DNA from 3 places in the Isoptericola maris genome. Region 3 is predicted to be linked to each of the others. Evidence: riboswitches for the same ligand, from Rfam matches in the RefSeq annotation. Region 3 holds a riboswitch; each other region holds the start of a gene.
What was found. Region 3 has a riboswitch for cyclic di-AMP ahead of ACH5HR_RS11135 (C40 family peptidase). Riboswitches for the same ligand answer to the same signal wherever they lie in the genome.

Region 1: it holds a riboswitch for cyclic di-AMP, as region 3 does, so the genes downstream of both, ACH5HR_RS05525 (C40 family peptidase) here and ACH5HR_RS11135 (C40 family peptidase) in region 3, are expected to answer to the same signal.
Region 2: it holds a riboswitch for cyclic di-AMP, as region 3 does, so the genes downstream of both, ACH5HR_RS06535 (M15 family metallopeptidase) here and ACH5HR_RS11135 (C40 family peptidase) in region 3, are expected to answer to the same signal.

What each region holds. Positions count from the first base shown of each region.
Region 1 is NZ_JBLUNY010000002.1:292,675-298,684, forward strand. It holds gene ACH5HR_RS05510 (SDR family NAD(P)-dependent oxidoreductase) at 1-699, opposite strand, end outside; gene ACH5HR_RS05515 (exodeoxyribonuclease III) at 730-1,530, shown strand; gene ACH5HR_RS05520 (septum formation family protein) at 1,574-2,326, shown strand; cyclic di-AMP (ydaO/yuaA leader) riboswitch at 2,652-2,801, shown strand; gene ACH5HR_RS05525 (C40 family peptidase) at 2,803-3,672, shown strand; gene ACH5HR_RS05530 (ABC transporter ATP-binding protein) at 3,861-4,574, shown strand; gene ACH5HR_RS05535 (hypothetical protein) at 4,574-5,452, shown strand; gene ACH5HR_RS05540 (sensor histidine kinase) at 5,545-6,010, shown strand, end outside.
Region 2 is NZ_JBLUNY010000002.1:497,748-503,757, reverse strand. It holds gene ACH5HR_RS06545 (hypothetical protein) at 1-53, shown strand, start outside; gene glmS (glutamine--fructose-6-phosphate transaminase (isomerizing)) at 120-1,958, shown strand; gene ACH5HR_RS06535 (M15 family metallopeptidase) at 1,968-2,828, opposite strand; cyclic di-AMP (ydaO/yuaA leader) riboswitch at 2,828-2,980, opposite strand; gene ACH5HR_RS06530 (LLM class flavin-dependent oxidoreductase) at 3,132-4,112, shown strand; gene ACH5HR_RS06525 (VOC family protein) at 4,141-4,875, opposite strand; gene ACH5HR_RS06520 (arginine deiminase) at 5,017-6,010, shown strand, end outside.
Region 3 is NZ_JBLUNY010000006.1:201,454-207,463, forward strand. It holds gene ACH5HR_RS11125 (universal stress protein) at 1-270, opposite strand, end outside; gene ACH5HR_RS11130 (C40 family peptidase) at 422-1,243, opposite strand; cyclic di-AMP (ydaO/yuaA leader) riboswitch at 1,244-1,433, opposite strand; gene ACH5HR_RS11135 (C40 family peptidase) at 1,695-2,483, opposite strand; cyclic di-AMP (ydaO/yuaA leader) riboswitch at 2,486-2,641, opposite strand; gene ACH5HR_RS11140 (iron-dependent transcriptional repressor DtxR) at 2,829-3,527, opposite strand; gene serC (phosphoserine transaminase) at 3,630-4,757, shown strand; gene ACH5HR_RS11150 (MHYT domain-containing protein) at 4,852-5,619, shown strand; gene ACH5HR_RS11155 (MFS transporter) at 5,676-6,010, opposite strand, start outside.

The DNA of each region.
Region 1 (6,010 bases), on a different contig from region 3:
GACCGACGGCGTGGAGATGACCACGCCGCGACGGACGTCCGCGAGCGCCTGCGCGACGACGAAGGGCGCGTCGAGCCAGGCGGCGTCGGGCATCTGACTCATCGAGAGCCCGGCACGGTCGTGGAACTCGGTGTGCGTGTAGCCGGGGGAAAGCACGGTGGCGGTGACGCCGGAGCCCTGCAGCTCGACGGCGAGCCCTTCGGTGAAGGAACGCACGTAGGCCTTGGCGGCGGCGTACGTGCCGCCCGCGGTGAGGGCGGCGACGGAGCCGACGTTGAGGACGGCGCCACGCCCGCGGGTGGACATCTGCCCGACGGCGGCGTGGCTGAGCTGGACGACGGCGCGCACCATGACGTCGACGGCGTCCAGCTCGACGTCGACGTCCCCGCCGACGAACCGTTGCGCGGTGGCGAACCCGGCGTTGTTGACGAGCAGGCCCACGGGACGGCGGTCCTCGCCCGGCTCGTCCCCGGTGACGGCGAGCCGCTCGGCGACCCGGGCGACGTCGTCCGGGTCGGACAGGTCGGCGGGCAGGACCTCCACCTGGACCCCGGCGGCGGCGCGGATCTGCCCGGCCACCTGCTCGAGGCGCTCGGTGGTGCGCGCCACGAGCACGAGGTCGTGGCGTGCCGTGGCGAGCTGCCAGGCGAACTCCAGTCCGAGGCCGGCGGTGGCGCCGGTGACGAGCGCGGTTCCCATGAACGCACTCTATGGCCCTAGGGTGCGTGCGTGCGTATCGCCACGTGGAACGTCAACTCCCTGCGGACCCGGCTGGACCGCGTGCTGGCGTTCCTGGAGCGCTCGAGCATCGACGTGCTCGCGCTGCAGGAGACGAAGTGCCGCGACGACCAGCTCCCGGTGGCCCCGTTCGAGGCGGCGGGCTACGAGGTCGCGCACACGGGGTACCACCAGTGGAACGGTGTCGCGATGGTCTCCCGCGTGGGCCTGGAGGACGTCGCGACGTCGTTCGCCGACCAGCCGGCGTTCGGCAAGCCAGGCCAGGAGCCGCGGGTCGAGGCGCGCGCGATCGGCGCGACCTGTGGCGGCGTGCGGCTCTGGTCGCTCTACGTGCCGCACGGGCGTGCGCTGACGGACCCGCACTACGCGTACAAGCTCGCCTGGCTCGACGGGCTGCGCGCGGACGCCGCGGCGTGGCTGCAGGCCGACCCGAGGGCGCAGGTCGGCCTGCTGGGCGACTGGAACGTGATCCCCCGTGACACGGACGTGTGGGACGTGACCGCGTTCGAGGGGCACACGCACGTCTCCGCCCCGGAACGGGCGGCCTTCGCGGCGTTCGAGGAGGCCGGGTACACCGAGGTCACCCGCGAGCACCTGCCGGCCGAGCACACCTACACCTACTGGGACTACCAGCAGCTCGCGTTCCCGCGGAACCGCGGGATGCGCATCGACTTCGCCTACGCCTCGCCGGCGCTGCGCGACCGCGTCACGTCGGTGGCGATCGACCGGGACGAGCGGCGCGGCAAGGTCGCCAGCGACCACGTGCCGGTCGTGCTGGACCTCGCCGGTTGACCGCGGCGCCGGCAGATCGATCGACACGCTCTAGGTTGTTCCCATGACCGACGTTCCCGACCGCTCCGAGGACCCGCTGTTCGTCTCGCCCGGCCCGGGGCCGGCCGGGACGCCAGGCCCGGAGGGAACGCCGGGCCCGGAGGGGACGCCAGGCCCGGGGCACCGCGGGTCCGACGGCGGCACCCCGGCAGGCCGGTCCGCGGCGGTCCACCAGCCGGTCGTGCCCGAGGACCCGGCCGCGTACGGGGCGCGCTGGGGAGCTCCCGGCGGGCCGACGCCGGCCGACCGCGCCGCCGCCCGCCGTCGGGCACGGGTCTGGGTGTTCTCGGTGCTGGCCGTGGTGGTGCTGGTCGTGGCGGTGGCCGCGGGGGGTTCGTGGTGGGCGAACCGGGCGCACGACCGCGCGTGGGAGCCGGTGGCAGCCGACGTCGTCGAGCCGACCTCGGCTCACGCGGTCCAGCTCGTGCTGGGCTCGTGCGTGGCCGACATCCCGGGCTCGACGTCGGTGGACACGGTCGAGGTGGTCCCGTGCCGGGACGAGCACACGGCGCAGGTGGTGGGGCGGCACGACTCGGCGGCCGACGAGGTGTGGCCGGGCACCGACGTCGTGGTGGCGCGTGCCGCACGCGGGTGCACCCCGGAGCTGCTCGGTGCGGGAGCGAGAGGCTCCGACGACGTGGCCGACCTGACCTGGGTGCTGTGGACTCCCAGCGAGGAGTCGTGGGCCGAGGGCGACCGAGCAGGTCTGTGCGTCGGCGTCTGGCCCGCTCCCCGGACGGGCAGCCTGCTCGAGTGAGCCGAGATCGGCGCGCCTCGCCCCGAGTTGTGAAGGTCTCGGCATGACCTGCGAGAACGGTACCCCGCAGCCCTCGGATGGTGGCGCTCTCATCGGGCACTCGTGATATATCGGGCGTCGATCCGTCCCTGTGTGGCGAGAAATAGAGCGATTTGCCGTATCGAGGAGGAATGCGCCCGCCGACGCATTTCTTCACACCTTCTCCCCGAGTGGCCCCACAACCCATCGTTATCTGATTGTGATCTGCGAGGAACTCGCCGCTAGCGTGCCCGGGTCGCCCCATGTCCGGGGTGAACGGTCGGGCCGCAAGCCGAGTGCTGCCGGCGGCCCGACATCACCGAACCCACGGCAGCAGCGGGAGAACCACGTTCTTCGGGCGGACTCGTGCCGCCCTCGGGGTTAAGCCGTCTCACGACGGCGGGCCATCACTTCTCGGCCTCATCCGACAGCTCATCTCGCAGGCTGGAGAGGTCGCCATGTCAATGCACCACAGTGCTGCGCGCCCGCAGGGCGCCACCACCGCGCGCATGCCGCGCCTGCGACGCTCGACCGTCGCCATCGCCCTGTCCGCCGCGCTCGCCGGCGGCACCGTCGTCGCCGGAGCCGGGCAAGCGTCGGCAGCGCCCTCGCCCACCGCGGCGACCGTCTCGACGACACACCTGCCGACCGCCGGCCACGGCGTCATCACGGCCAAGAAGTCGAAGCCCGTCGTCAAGGCGTCGGTCTCGCGCAAGACCGCCAAGCAGGGCAAGGGCAAGACCCGCCCCAAGTTCACCGTGCAGGTCACGAAGGGCGGCGACGCCGTGAAGGGCCGCGTCCGGCTCTTCGTCGACGGCAAGAAGGTCAACGTCAAGAAGCTGAACAAGAACGGCATCGTGCGCATGAAGCCGCTCCTGAAGCGCTACGACGTGGGCAAGAACCGGATCCGCCTGACCGTGGTGCCCGCCAGGTCGACCGGGCTGGCCAAGGTCAAGAAGCACCGCACCATCACGCTCAAGGCGAAGCAGAGCCGCGGCGCCAAGGTCGTCAAGGTGGCCAACCGCTACGTCGGCCACCGCTACTCCTACGGCGGCACCAGCCCGTCGTCCGGGTTCGACTGCTCGGGCTTCACCTCGTACGTGTACAAGAAGGCGGTCGGCAAGAAGCTGCCGCGCACGACGTCCGCACAGAAGCGGGCCGGCAAGGCGGTCTCGCGGTCCAAGGCCCGCCCCGGCGACATCGTCTACACCCCGGGTCACGTCTCCATCTACGCCGGCAACGGCAGGATCATCGAGTCGGCGCGTCCCGGCGTCGGCGTCGTGAAGCGCAAGATGTGGCAGAACAACCCGACGTTCATCCGCATCTGAACCGTCCGGACGGCACGTCAGGCTGGGCCCGCACTCCCCCGGAGTGCGGGCCCAGCCCGTTCTGCCGCGAGGCCTCCACCAAAAGTCGTAGCCCACGTTCCCCCTCCCGCCAGAAGCGACGACGGCGTCGCCCCGGCCAGTCTGGAGGCACCGCACCGCACCGGCGCGGACACACGAGAGGGGAACACGTGCCCGCCATACAGATCACCGGCCTGCGCAAGTCGTACGGAACGTTCGACGCCGTGCAGGGCGTCGACCTCACGGTCGAGAGCGGACGCGTCGTCGGGCTGCTCGGCCCGAACGGCGCGGGCAAGACCACGACGCTGCACGTCCTGCTCGGCCTCGCCGCGCCCACCGCCGGCGAGGCCCTCGTCCAGGGCCGCCGTCACAGCGACCTCGACGACCCCGCGCGGACCGTCGGCGCGCTCCTCGACGCCGGGGGTCTGCACCCCGGACGCACCGGCCGCGACCACCTGCGCATCCTCGCCCTGGCCGGCGGGATACCGGCCCGCCGGGTCGACGACGTCCTGGAGATCGTCGGGATGACGCCCGCCGCCGACCGCCGCGTCCGCACCTACTCGCTGGGCATGCGGCAACGTCTGGGCCTCGCCGCGGCACTCCTCGGCGATCCCGGGATCCTCGTCCTCGACGAGCCCGCCAACGGCCTCGACCCCGCAGGTATGCGCTGGCTGCGCGAGATGCTGAGGTCCTTCGCCGACGGCGGTGGCGCCGTCCTGCTCGCCAGCCACGTCCTCGCCGAGGTCACCCAGGTGGCCGACGACGTCGTCGTGGTCGGCCAGGGCCGCGTCATCACCGCGGGCCCGCTCGACGAGCTCGTCCAGGACTCCTCCCTCGAGGACGTCTACCTCGACCTGACCGCCACCACCGCAGGAGTGCGCTGATGTTCCGTGCCGAGATGCTCAAGCTCCGTTCCACCCGCTCTCCCTGGGTCATCGGGATCGTCGCCGTCGCGGGCGCCGCGCTCGTCCAGGCCCTGACCATCCTGATGCCCCGTGTGCTCCAGGGCCTCGACGCGTTCGCGGCGTCCACCGGTTCCGCCGGGCCCTCGGCGGACCTGATGCCCGAGCTCGGCGCCCTGACCGACGTCGGCGACGCCACGGTCCAGCGCGGCATGCTCGACCTGCTCGGCAACGGCCCCTCGGGCACCGGCTCCGTCGGTGTCGTGACGCTCTGCCTGCTGATCCTGGGTGCGCTGGCGGGCACCACCGACTTCCGCACGGGCGGCATCGTCCCGACCGCTCTCGTGGTGCCCTCCCGCACCCGGATCCTGCTCGGCAAGGCGACCGCGACGGCGGTCGCAGCGCTGGTGATCGGCGTCGCGCTCGCACTCGTCTCAGCCCTCGGCCTCGCGACGGCCGTGCTGACCGCCCCGGGCGCCGAGCTGGCCGTCGGTGCCGATGAGATCCTCGGCATCTGGGCACGCGGCCTGGGCGTCCTCGTGGCGTTCACCTGGCTCGGCCTCGGCATCGGCGTCCTCGTGCGCGGACAGGTCGCGGCGATCGTCGTCGTGGTGGCGCTCGCGTTCGTCGAACCCATGGTCCAGGCGATCGTCGCGCTGCTGTCCGCCGGTGGGTCGTCGGCCATGTCGTGGCTGCCGCTGACCATCGGGGCGCTCGCCTCGGCCGGCCAGGGCGCCGGCGGCATGCTCGGCGGTACCGAGACGATCGGCGTGGCGGCCGCCCTCGCCGGGCTCGCGGCGTGGGTCGCCGTCGTGCTCGGCTCCGGAGCGGTGACGTTCCGCCGCCGCGACCTCCTCTGAGACCGCCCGGTCCGGAGGCACCCGGCCTGCGGGCCCGGTATCTCCGGCCGGTAGTCTCGGCCCCAGCACCCGACGGACGAGAGGCAGCTCGCGTGATCGGCTCCCTGCGCCGGCGTCTCCGCGCCGACCCCACCACGCCCGTCGGCCGCGACGCCGTCCTCGGAGCGGTGGTCGCCGTGCTGACCATCGCGTTCTTCCTGGTGGTCGAGAAGATCGCGCTCGACGACGTCGTCGTCCTGCTCGTCGACCAGGGCACCGACGCGGCGCAGATCGAGGGCCGCGGCCGGTTCGCGGTGGTCGCCGTGATCGTCGCCCAGGCGATGTTCCTGACGCTGCGCCGGCGGTCACCGCTGCTGTGCCTCGCGCTCGTCGCGGGCGCGCAGGTGGCCCTCGTGGCCGTCATGTCCCCGATCATGTCGTTCCAGGCGCCGGCCACGCTCGTCGCGGCCTACTCGGTGGGCGCGTACGCCCGGCGACACGTCGCGCTCGGGTGGGCCGGCGGCGCGGCCGTGGTGCAGACGCTCCTCGGCTTCGTGCTCACCGGGCCCGTCCCCGAGC
Region 2 (6,010 bases), on a different contig from region 3:
TGGCCGCGCCGGAGCTCACCGAGCGTCAGGTCCGCCGGATCGTCTACGGCTAGGTCGGGCAGCCCCCGGCACCCCCGCTTTTCCTCCGCCACCCCTCACCCCTCAGGAGCACCGATCCCATGTGCGGAATCGTCGGCTACATCGGCCCCCAGCAGGCAGCGCCCGTCCTCGTCGAAGGGCTGACGCGCCTGGAGTACCGCGGCTACGACTCGGCCGGCATCGCCGTCCTCAACCCGCGCTCGAAGGCCAACCCGTCCCGCGTCGTCCGCGCGCAGGGCCGCGTGCGGGACCTCGAGGCCGCGCTGCCCGCGCGCCTCGCCGGCACCACCGGCATCGGCCATACCCGCTGGGCCACCCACGGCGAGCCCAGCGAGCGCAACGCCCACCCGCACACGTCGTTCGACGGCCGCGTCCACGTGGTCCACAACGGGATCATCGACAACTTCGCGACGCTGCGCAGCCGCCTGGCCGACGACGGCGTCGAGCTCACCTCCGACACGGACACCGAGGTGGTCGCCCACCTGGTGGCGCGCGAGCTCGCGACCGGCCTGAGCCTCGAGGACGCGGTGCGTGGCGCCGTCGGGCAGATCGTGGGCACCTACGCCCTCGCCGTGCTCGACGTCCAGACGCCCGAGCGCGTCGTGGTGGCGCGCAACGGCTCGCCGCTGCTGCTCGGCGTGGGCGACGGCGAGATGTTCGTCGCGTCGGACCCGGCGGCGATCGTGCGGCACACCAGCCAGGTCGTGCTGCTGGACGACGGCGACTTCGCCACCGTCACCGCGGACGGCTTCCACAGCTTCACCGCCGGCGAGGAGCGGACGGCGCGTGCCGCCGTCACGATCGACCTCACCGTGGAGGAGCTGGAGCTCGGTGGGCACGACCACTTCATGCACAAGGAGATCCACGAGCAGCCGGAGTCGGTGGAGCGGATGCTCACCGGGCGCCTCGACGACCGCTTCGGCACCGCCAAGCTCGCCGGCCTCAACCTCGAGCCGCGGGACCTGCGCCGCTTCGAGCGCGTCAAGGTGCTGGGCTGCGGGTCCGCCTACTACGTCGGCCAGCTCGGGGCCTCGATGATCGAGGACCTGGCGCGCATCCCCGCCGACGCGGAGCCCGCCAGCGAGTTCCGCTACCGCAACCCCATCATCGAGCCGAGCACGCTCTACGTGGTGGTGAGCCAGTCCGGCGAGACGGCCGACACGCTCTTCGCCGTCCGCGAGGTGGAGCGCAAGGGCGGCACCGTCGTCGGCCTCGTCAACGCCGTGGGCTCGTCCATCGCGCGGGAGGTCGACGGCGGCATCTACCTGCACGCCGGACCCGAGGTCGCGGTGGCCTCCACCAAGGCGCTGACGCACATGTCGATCGGGTTCGCGCTGCTGGCGCTCACCCTCGGGCGCGTGCACGACCTGTCGTTCGCCGACGGCCGGCGCATCATCGCCGGGCTGCGGGCGATCCCCGGCCAGATCGCCGAGATCCTCGCCGGCGAGGAGTCGCTCGCCGCCGCGGCCAAGGAGCTCTCGACGGCGCCGAGCCTGTTCTTCGTCGGTCGCGTCCGGGGCTACCCGGTGGCACGCGAGGGCGCCCAGAAGTTCAAGGAGATCACCTACCGGCACGCCGAGGCGTACCCGACGAGCGAGCTCAAGCACGGCCCCCTCGCTCTCATCAGCCCGGAGCTGCCCTCGGTCGCGATCATCCCGGACGACGACCTCGTCGAGCGGAACATCACCGCGGCCCAGGAGATCCGGGCGCGTGGCGGCGCTGTCGTCGCGATCACGCACCCGGGCGTCGAGCTCGGGAACGCGGCGACGGCGCGCATCGAGGTGCCGCGCAACGAGGTCGAGCTCGACCCGATCCTGCTGACCATCCCCACCCAGCTGCTCGGCTACCACGCGGCCGTGGCGCTGGGCGAGGACGTCGACCGGCCGCGCAACCTCGCGAAGTCCGTCACCGTGGAGTGACGCGACCCGTCACGCGGCGGGGGAGAACTCCCAGTGCCACGGCTCGTAGGGTCCCGCACCGCCCTGGCGTGCCCAGGCCGGGTTGGTCCACCCCGCCGCGGGGCCGTGCTCGGCGAGCCAGGCCCAGCGGTCGCCGGCGTACGACTCCGGGCAGATGTCGACCGCGAGGCCCCAGCCGTGGTTGGAGGTGCCCGGGGTGGCCGCGAGGCCGGGCTTCTGCCCCTTGAGCACCACCTGCTGGTCGTAGCTGCGGTAGCCGTCGGTGATGCACATCTGCTCGCCGAACTGCTCGGTGTACGCGTCGTTCAGCGCGGCGAGAGCGGTCGCGGCGTCGGCGCGCAGGAGCACGGCGCCGGCCCACGGCGCGCAGAGGTCGGCCGTGGAGAGGCGGCCGTTGCTGCCCTGCGGGTCGATGCTCGGGTCGCAGCCCGGCGGCGGGACCTGCTCGTCCGGCGCGGCCGGGGCGGGGTCGGCCGGCACGATCTCGATCGAGTCCCGGTCGACGCGGTCGCCGTCCCGGGACACCTTGGCCTCCCGGTCGACGACGATCGCGACGCCGGACCGGGCGGCCGTGCCGGACCTGGAGGCCGACCGGTCGGAGCGCTCGGCGACCGCCCGTTCGGCGGCGGCGAGGGCCGCGGGATCGAGGGTCGTGGTCCCGGTCCCCTCGGCGTTGGCCTCCTCCGGCAGGACGGCCGGGGCGACGACGGCGGACGCCGTGGCGAGCGCGAGGGCGAACCCGGCGCCGACCTTCCCGGGACGTGGTGCCAGTCGTGCCGCCGGTCGCGGGGTCGTGCGTGAAGCACGGGAGGCGCGGGGCTGGGGCTCGGCGAAGTGCCGGCCACGGCGTGCGCGGGTGGAGCGGGTCATCGTCATCTCCTGGCGCCTTCGGGGTTAGCTGTCGGATTCGGGTCGGAGACTGACCCGGCCGCCGCGCGCTGCGCGGTCGGCTTCACCCCAAGGACGCCGTGGCGCCCGTCGTTGGTTCCCCCGCCCCGTGTCTGTTTCGGTCGACGACGCACGGTGACAGGGCTCGGCGCCCGTGCGACGTGCCTCGCGGCGTGGCGAGGCATGCAGAAACGTACCGCGCGGAGGCACCGATTGTCACGAACGCGTAACAGCATGTCCGGCGCTGGCATGATCGCGGGTGAGCCCGACGACGAAGGAGACCACGTGGCACCCTCCGAGACGACGACGGAACGTGCGGTCGGGGTGATGCTGCCCCGGGACCTGCCGGCCGGGGACGTCCTCGACTTCGCCCGGCGTGCCGACGCGCACGGCTTCGACGAGCTCTGGGTGGTCGAGGACCTCGGGTTCCGCGGGGGCACGGCGCAGGCGGCGGCGGTCCTCGCGGCGACCGAGCGGATCCGGGTGGGGGTCGGCGTCCTGCCCGCCGCAGCGCGGAACCCGGCGTTCACGGCGATGGAGGTCGCCACCCTGGGCCAGCTCTTCCCGGGCCGGGTCGACGTCGGCCTGGGGCACGGCATGCCGGGCTGGATGCGGTCCGCGGGGGCGTGGCCCAGCAGCCCGCTCACGCTGCTCGAGGAGCACCTGCGCGCCGTCCGCGCGCTGGTGCGGGGTGACGTCGTCGAGCTCGACGGGACCGCTCGCTACGTCGCGCTGGACGGCGTGCGGCTGGAACCCGCCGTCGTCCCCACGACGACCCCCCGCGTGCTGGCGGGCGTGCGGGGGCCGCGGTCCCTCGCGCTGGCCGGGCGGCAGGCGGACGGCACCGTCCTCGCGGAGCCGTGCGCCCCCGCGTACGTCCGGGCCGCGCTCGGCCACGTCGCCGCCGCGGGCCCGCACCGGGTCGTCACCTACGACGTCGCGGCGGTCGACGACGACGCGGCGCGTGCGCGGGACACGGCACGTCCCGGGCTGGAGTGGATCGGGGAGCCCGACTGGGACCCGCACGTCGCGCCGCTGCCGTTCGCCGAGGAGTTCCGGGCGCTGCGCCGCCGAGCGGGTTCGCGGGCAGAGTTCGTCCGGGACCTGCCGGACGAGTGGCTCGACGACCTCGCGCTGGCCGGGACGCCCGCGCAGGTGCAGGGCGGTGTCGCGGCCCGGTGGGACGCCGGGGCGTCCTGCGTGGTCATGATCCCCGTCGGCCCGGACCCGACGGCGGCTCTCGACGCGCTCGCGCGGGTGCTCTGAGACCGGGCGTCGACGGGCCGGGGCCGCCTCAGCCCCGCCCCAGGACGCAGAAGTCGTTGCCCTCGATGTCCGCGAGGCAGACCCAGGGCACGTCGCCCTGGCCGACGTCGGCGTCCGTGGCGCCCAGCGACCGCAGCCGCTCCACCTCGGCGGCCTGGGAGTCGCCGGGGTACGGCAGCAGGTCCAGGTGCACGCGGGTCCAGGCGGTCTCCGCGGGCGTGCGGACCAGCTCCAGGTAAGGGCCGACGTCCTGGGGGGCGCGCAGCCGGGCGTGGTCGTCGGAGACCTCGTGGACCTTCCAGCCCGTCGCCTCGCCCCAGAACCGAGCCATGGCGCGCGGGTCGGCGCAGTGGACCACCACGGCGGCGATCGGGCCGGTGTCCTGGTAGAGCGGCCGCGGCTCCAGCACGCAGAACACGTTGCCCTCCGGGTCGGCGAGCACGGTCCACGGCACGTCGCCCTGGCCGATGTCCGCCGGCTGCGCCCCGAGGTCGCGCAACCGCGCGACGAGCTCCGCCTGGTGGGCCTGCGACGTCGTGGCGAGGTCGAGGTGCGCGCGGTACCGCACGGTCTCGGGGTCCGGGACCCGGACGACGTCGACGCAGACGGCGGAGGGGTCCGGCCAGTCGAAGCCCGGCGGCTCGACGTTGGCCACCCCGGGGCCCTCGCTGTCGAGGCTCCAGCCGAGCGCGTCGGCCCAGAACCGCCCGAGCGCCGCCTCGTCGCGAGCCTTGAAGTTCACCTGCACGAGCTGGAGTGCCATGGCGCCCGACCCTACCCACGGAGGGCAGCGGTCGTCAGGGTGCGAGGCCCATCCGCGCCTGCCAGGATCGCGAAGAACGGGTGCCCGACGGCGCTGCACGCCACGGCCGAGCAGGCGGGACGGCGTGAGCGAAGGAGAAGCATGAGTGCAGGAGCGAGCGGTGCGGCGACGTACGGCGTCCACTCCGAGGTGGGTCGGCTGCGCAAGGTCCTGGTGTGCTCGCCAGGCCTGGCGCACGAGCGGCTGACGCCGACGAACTCGGACGACCTGCTGTTCGACGACGTGATGTGGGTGGAGGCCGCCCAGCGTGACCACCAGGACTTCGTCGACGAGCTGACCGGCCGCGGCGTCGAGGTGGTCGAACTGCACGACCTGCTCGCCCAGACCATGGCGCTGCCGGAGGCGCGGGCGTGGCTGCTGGACCGCAAGGTGGTGCCGAACCGCGTCGGGCTGGGCATGGTGGAGGGCACGCGCGCCTACCTCGACTCGCTGTCGCCGTCGGATCTGGCGCGGTCCCTGGTGGGCGGGCTGTCGACGACGGACCTGCCGGCGGACTACCGCACGGACTACGTCTCGCTCGCCCAGGAGGCGCCGGACGCCCGCGAGTACCTGCTGCCGCCGCTGCCGAACACCCTGTACACCCGCGACACCACGTGCTGGATCTACGGCGGGCTCACGCTGAACCCGCTGTACTGGCCGGCGCGCAAGGACGAGACGCTGCTGATGAAGGCGATCTACTCCTTCCACCCGGAGTACCGGGACGCGACGGTGTGGTGGGGCGACCCGGAGCAGGACTGGGGCCAGGCCACGCTCGAGGGCGGCGACGTGATGCCGGTGGGCTCCGGCGTCGTCCTGGTCGGCATGAGCGAGCGCACGTCGCGCCAGGCGATCAGCCAGCTCGCCAAGGCGTTGTTCGACGGCGGGGCGGCGGACCAGGTGGTCGTGGCCGGCATGCCGCGGCTCCGGGCGGCGATGCACCTGGACACGGTGTTCACGTTCGCCGACCGCGACCTGGTGACGGTGCACCCGACGATCGTCGACAACATCCGGCCCTACGTGCTGCGTCCGAGCGACCGCGCCCCGGGCGTGGAGGTCACGGACCATGGGGGCACACCGTTCGTGGACGTCGTGGCGC
Region 3 (6,010 bases):
GGCGACCGTGCCCTGCACCGGGACGCCGAGCGGTGCGACCCGCGCCTCGGCCTCCGCGAGCACTGCCTTGGCACCTTCGGCGATCGCCGTGTCGTCGAGTGCCGCGTATCCGCCGTCGAGCGACGCCGCCGTGAAGGAGGGCAGCGAGTAGCTGCACACGATGTGCAGCCCCCATCCGACCCGCTGGGCGTACGCCGCGGCCCAGTCCAGGGCGTGCAGGCTCGCGGTCGAGCCGTCGACGCCCACCAGGACGACCTCTGGACGTGTCATGTCGCGCCTCCCGTCATGTCCGGACCTCACCGTCCGGAGCCACCTTAGTTCAAGGATATCGAAAGACGCCCGCAAGGTGTAGCAAAGGGAAGCACGACGCCCCGACGTTCGCAGGGAACGTCGGGGCGTCGGTGATGCTGGAGAGGAAGCCTCAGCCGGTGACCCGGAGGAACACCGGGCTGGACTGCCAGATGCCGGACTGGCGGACCGTCCACCCGCCCGGACGCGTGGCCTCGATCTGCTGGCCGTTGCCGATGTAGATCGAGATGTGACCGGGCGACCAGATGAGGTCACCGGGCTGCGCCTCGGCGCGCGACACCACGGTGGTGGCGGACGAGCTACGCATCTGGCTGGACGAACGCGGCAGCGACGTCACGCCGACCTGGGCGTAGGCGTAGGTCACCAGGCCCGAGCAGTCGAACCCGGACGGCGAGGCGCCACCGACCACGTACTTGGTGCCGATGTACCGGGCGGCGATCGAGGCGACCTGCGAGCCGCGCGAGCCGTCCGCGGCGGGGGCCGCTGCGGACTCAGTGCTCGCAGCCGAGGTGTCGGCGCTCGTCGTGCTGGAGTCGACGGCGGTGCGCTCGGCCGACCGGGAGGGAGCGACCTCGCGGACGGGCTCCGGCTCGGGCTCGGGTGCCGCCTTGATCTCGGCCGCCTTGGCGACCTTCGGGGTCACCTTCTCGACGGACATCTTGGCCCCGGCGTCCACGGTGACGACCGGAGCCGACTCGAGGGCGGTACGAGCCTGGTCGGTCAGCGCGCCGAGGTCGACCGTGCTGAGCTTCTTGGCCGCGTCGTTGTCGACCGGAGCGGCCTGCGCCGCAGTGGCGCCACCGATGGTCGAGACGAGCAGACCACCAGCAGTGGCGACGACGGCGGCACGACGACCGGCAGCCGCAGACGGAGCGGCGAGCATCGGGCGGCGTGCGGCACGGTGCTTGCCGCGCGTCCTGGTAGGTGCGTTCACGTGTTCCCTCTCCTGTCGCCTACGAGGTCAGCTGTCGGGTTCGGGTGGGAGAAATCACCCGGCCACCGAGAACTCTCGTTCTCGACGACTTCACCCCAAGGACACCGTCTCCGGTGCCCGAAAGTGGGTCCCCCGCTCCTGCCGGCGGTCTTGGTCCCTGACCGGTGGCAGGACTCGGCGTCCGGTCAGGATCCGGAAGAGTTCTCGACCGGACGTGGAAACCGTAGCGGATCTCGGCGGCCATGTCACGTTTAGGTCACGGTGATCCGTGACGCAGCCCGCTGGAGGCCTCCCGGACCCGCTGGACGCCCCGCTGAAGCCCGTGATCACGCCGCCCGGACAGTTCCCCGTCCGCGCGGCCCCGGACGCTCAGCGGCCCTTCCCGCCCCGAGACACCAAGAGGCCCCGCCGCGCAGGTGCGCGGCGGGGCCTCGTCGGTGTCGTGGAAGCGTCAGCCCACGCGGATGAACGTGGGGTTCGACTGCCAGATGTTGCGGAACTGGATCGTCTTGCCGGGACGCGGCGCGTCGATCTGCGTGTTGCCGCCGGCGTAGATGGCGATGTGGCCCGGGGACCAGATGAGGTCGCCCGGCTGCGCGGCGGAGCGCGAGACGACGGTGCCCGCGTAGCGCTGGTCCGACGAACCGCGCGGCAGCGAGACGCCGGCCTGCGCGAACACGTACTGCGTGAAGCCCGAGCAGTCGAACCCGGACGGCGACGTGCCGCCGGAGACGTACGGGACACCCACGTAGCGCGAAGCGATGGAGATGATGGACGAGCCGTTGGCCGAGGCCGGTGCGGCGGCCTGGGTGGAGGAGGAGGACGACTCGCTGCTGCTCGTGTCGACGGCGGTGCGCTCACCCGAACGGGACGGGGCGACCTCGCGGACGGGCTCCGGCTCCGGCTCCGGTGCCGCCTTGATCTCGGCGGCCTTGGCGATCTTGGGGGTGACCTTCTCGACGGACATCTTGGCGTCGGCGTCGACGGTGACCACAGGGGCCGCCTCGAGGGCCGTCCGAGCCTGGTCGGTCAGCGCGCCGAGGTCGACGGTGCTGAGCTTGTTGGCCGCGTCGTTGTCGACCGGAGCGGCCTGTGCTGCGGTGGCGCCACCGATGGTCGAGACGAGCAGGCCACCAGCGGTGGCCACGACGGCGGCCCGACGGCCAGCAGCCGCGGACGGCGCAGCCAGCACGGGACGGCGTGCGGCACGGTGCTTGCCACGCGTGGTGCGAGCAGTCACGTTCAACCTCTCCTTGTCGCCTACGAGGTCAGCTGTCGGGTTCGGGTGGGAGAAAACACCCGGCCACCGAGAACTCGCGCTCTCGACGACTTCACCCCAAGGACACCGTCTCCGGTGCCCGAAAGTGGGTCCCCCGCTCCTGCCAGCGGTCATTCGTGGAAACCAGGACGGCGGCAGGGTTAGGCGTCCGTCCCGGTACTCGCCGGAGGAATCTCCCGCAAGCGTGTCCGACCGTACCCGAACCGGCTGGCGATGTCACGTTCCGATCACGACCCTGTGGACGGCCTCCGCGCAGCACCTGGACCCGCCTTCCGCAGCACCGGGGAGACGCCGCCCGGAACGCGCTCAGCGCGCCGCGACGAACAGGTGCTTGGCGAGGTCCTCGGGCAGCTCGAGGCCCTCGTCGGCGCCCGAGGCCTGCACGGCGTAGTAGTCGCCGATCGCTCTCGCCTGGACGCGCGTGCCAGGCAGCAGCCCGACCTTCGCCAGCCGTGCGAGGAACTCGTCGTCGACCTGGACGGGCTCGGCGATGCGCTGCAGCACGACCGTCACCTCGTCGGAGCCGCCCCGCAGGAAGGTCGGCAGGGACTGCACGCCGTCGAGGAACGGCACGTCCTCGTACTGCTCGCCCAGCTCGGACAGTCCCGGGATCGGGTTGCCGTAGGGGTCGTGGTGCGGGTGGTCGAGGAGTGTGACGAGGCGCCGTTCGACGAGGTCGCTCATGACGTGCTCCCAGCGGCACGCCTCGTTGTGGACGTGCTCCCAGTCCAGCTTGATGACGTCGGTGAGGAGCCGCTCCGCCAGCCGGTGCTTGCGCATGACGCGGGTCGCCTTCGACCTGCCGTCGTCCGTGAGCTCGAGGTGACGGTCGCCCGTGACGATCACCAGGCCGTCCCGCTCCATCCGCGCGATCGTCTGCGAGACCGTGGGCCCCGAGTGACCGAGGCGCTCCGCGATCCGTGCACGGAGCGGCGTGATGCCCTCCTCACCGAGCTCGTAGATCGTCTTGAGGTACATCTCGGTGGTGTCGATCAGGTCGGTCACGTCCACTCCCGTCTTGAGGCCCGGGCCTAGTCTATTCGCACACGTCACCGTTCGAACGTCCTCGCACGTGCGAACGGACACACCACGAGCCACGGAGCCCATATGACCCTGCAGATCCCCTCGTCGCTGCTGCCGTCGGACGGCCGGTTCGGCTCCGGTCCGTCGAAGGTTCGCACGGCTCAGGTCATGGCTCTGGGTGCGGCCGGGGACCCGGCCCGGCCCGTGCTCGGCACCTCGCACCGGCAGCCTGCCGTGAAGGACCTGGTCCGCCGGGTGCGCGCGGGCCTCGCGGACCTCTTCGACCTTCCCGACGGCTACGAGGTCGTGCTGGGCAACGGGGGGTCGACGGCGTTCTGGGAGGTGGCGACGGCGTCTCTCGTCCGTGAGCGGGCCCAACACGCGACGTTCGGCGAGTTCGGCGCCAAGTTCGCGGCTTCGACGCGCCGTGCACCGTTCCTGGCCGACCCGGAGGTCGTCGAGGCCGCACCGGGGAGCGTGGCGTACCTCGCGCCGTCGGACGCCGTGGACGTCTATGCCTCTCCCCACAACGAGACGTCGACGGGTGCGATGGCGCCGGTTCGCCGGCCGGCGGGGAGCGACCAGCTCCTCCTGACGGACGCGACGTCGGGCGCGGGCGCCCTGCCCGTGGATGTCCGTGAGACGGACGTGTACTACTTCGGCCCGCAGAAGGCCTTCGGGGCCGACGGCGGCCTGTGGCTCGCGCTGTGCAGCCCGGCCGCGATCGAGCGGGCCGCCGAGGTCGAGCCGTCCGGCGGCGGCCGCTGGGTGCCCGAGTTCCTGTCGCTGACGACGGCACTGGCGAACTCGCGGCAGGACCAGACGCTGAACACCCCGGCGGTCGGCACGCTCGTGATGCTCGCCGACCAGGTCGAGTGGATCCTCGGCCAGGGCGGGCTCGCGTGGTCGACGGCGCGCTGCGCCCGCTCCGCCGAGATCCTCTACGGCTGGGCGGGGTCCCGCGACTGGGCGACCCCGTTCGTCGAAGATCCGGCGGAGCGGTCCACCGTGGTGGGGACGATCGACCTGGACGCCGCGGTCGACGCGAGCGCCGTCGTCGGACACCTGCGGGACAACGGGGTGCTCGACGTCTTCCCGTACCGCAAGCTGGGCCGCAACCAGATCCGGGTCGGGATGTTCCCCGCGGTGGAACCGTCCGACGTCGAGGCACTGGTCAACTGCGTAGATTATCTCGTCGACCGCCTCGCGTGATCTACTGAGCGAGAATTTCACCCGCTCTCCTGCTAGCCTTCCCGACATATCTCGCATACACGACATGCGTGACGCGTCAGAGAGGATGCCGGGGATGGACCACTTCACATACGGGATGCTGACGCCACTGGCGGGCTACATTGCTTCGTTCATCGGCTGCCTGACGGGACTCTCCGCGACGTCGCGGGCACGCGCGGCGACGGGAGTGGCCGCCAAGAGCGTCTGGCTCGCCATCGGCGCGGTCGCGATCGGCGGTACCGGGGTGTGGGTCATGCACTTCATCGCGATGCTCGGGTTCACCGTGCACGGCATGCCGATCAAGTACGACATCCCCCAGACCATCGCGTCCGCCCTGCTGGCGATGGTCGTCGTGGCGATCGGCCTGTTCATCGTCGGCTTCTTCGGCGACCGGATCGTCTACCTGCTCGGCGGCGGGCTCGTGGTGGGACTCGGCGTCGCCAGCATGCACTACATGGGTATGGCCGCGATGCAGATGAGCGGCGAGGTCAGCTACAACGGCGTCCTCGTGGCGGCGTCGCTGGTCATCGCCGTCGTCGCCGGTACCGCGGCACTGTGGCTGTGCGTCAACGTCCGGGGCTGGCTGCTGTCGACGGCCGCCGCGCTGGTGATGGCGGCCGCGGTGGCGGGCATGCACTACACGGGCATGGCCGCGATGGAGATGTCCGGCCCGATGGGCGAGGCGCCGCTGGGCACGTCGGCGACCGAGCTGCTGGCGCCCTTGATCGGCGGGGTCTTCCTCACCACCGTCGCGCTGATCTTCGTGGTGCTCATGTGGCCGACGGAGGAAGAGATGCGCGAGCGGCAGCGGCTCGCCGAGCGCATCGCCCTCCCGCAGGGCTGAACCGCCGCGGCCGTCGGGCGCACCGCCCGCGACGCGACCACGCCCGCGCCGTCTGCTCAGGCGGCGCGGGCGTGGTCGCGCTCGACGGCGGGCGCCTGGTCGAGGTAGACGACCTCGAGGTGGGGCCGGCGGAGCAGCCGGTACCGCACCTTGAGCCGCCAGTTGCGCACGGCCCAGATCGTCGCCCCGAGCGCGACGACGAGCGTGGCGATCGACCCGATGAGGATCGACCAGCGCGGGCCGAAGGCCTCCCCGACCCACCCGACGATCGGCGACCCGATCGGCGTCGCGCCCAGGAACACCATCATGTAGAGCGACATGACGCGGCCGCGCATCGCCGGATCCGTCGAGGTCTGGATGGTGGAGTTGGCGGCGGTCATCATGGTCAGCG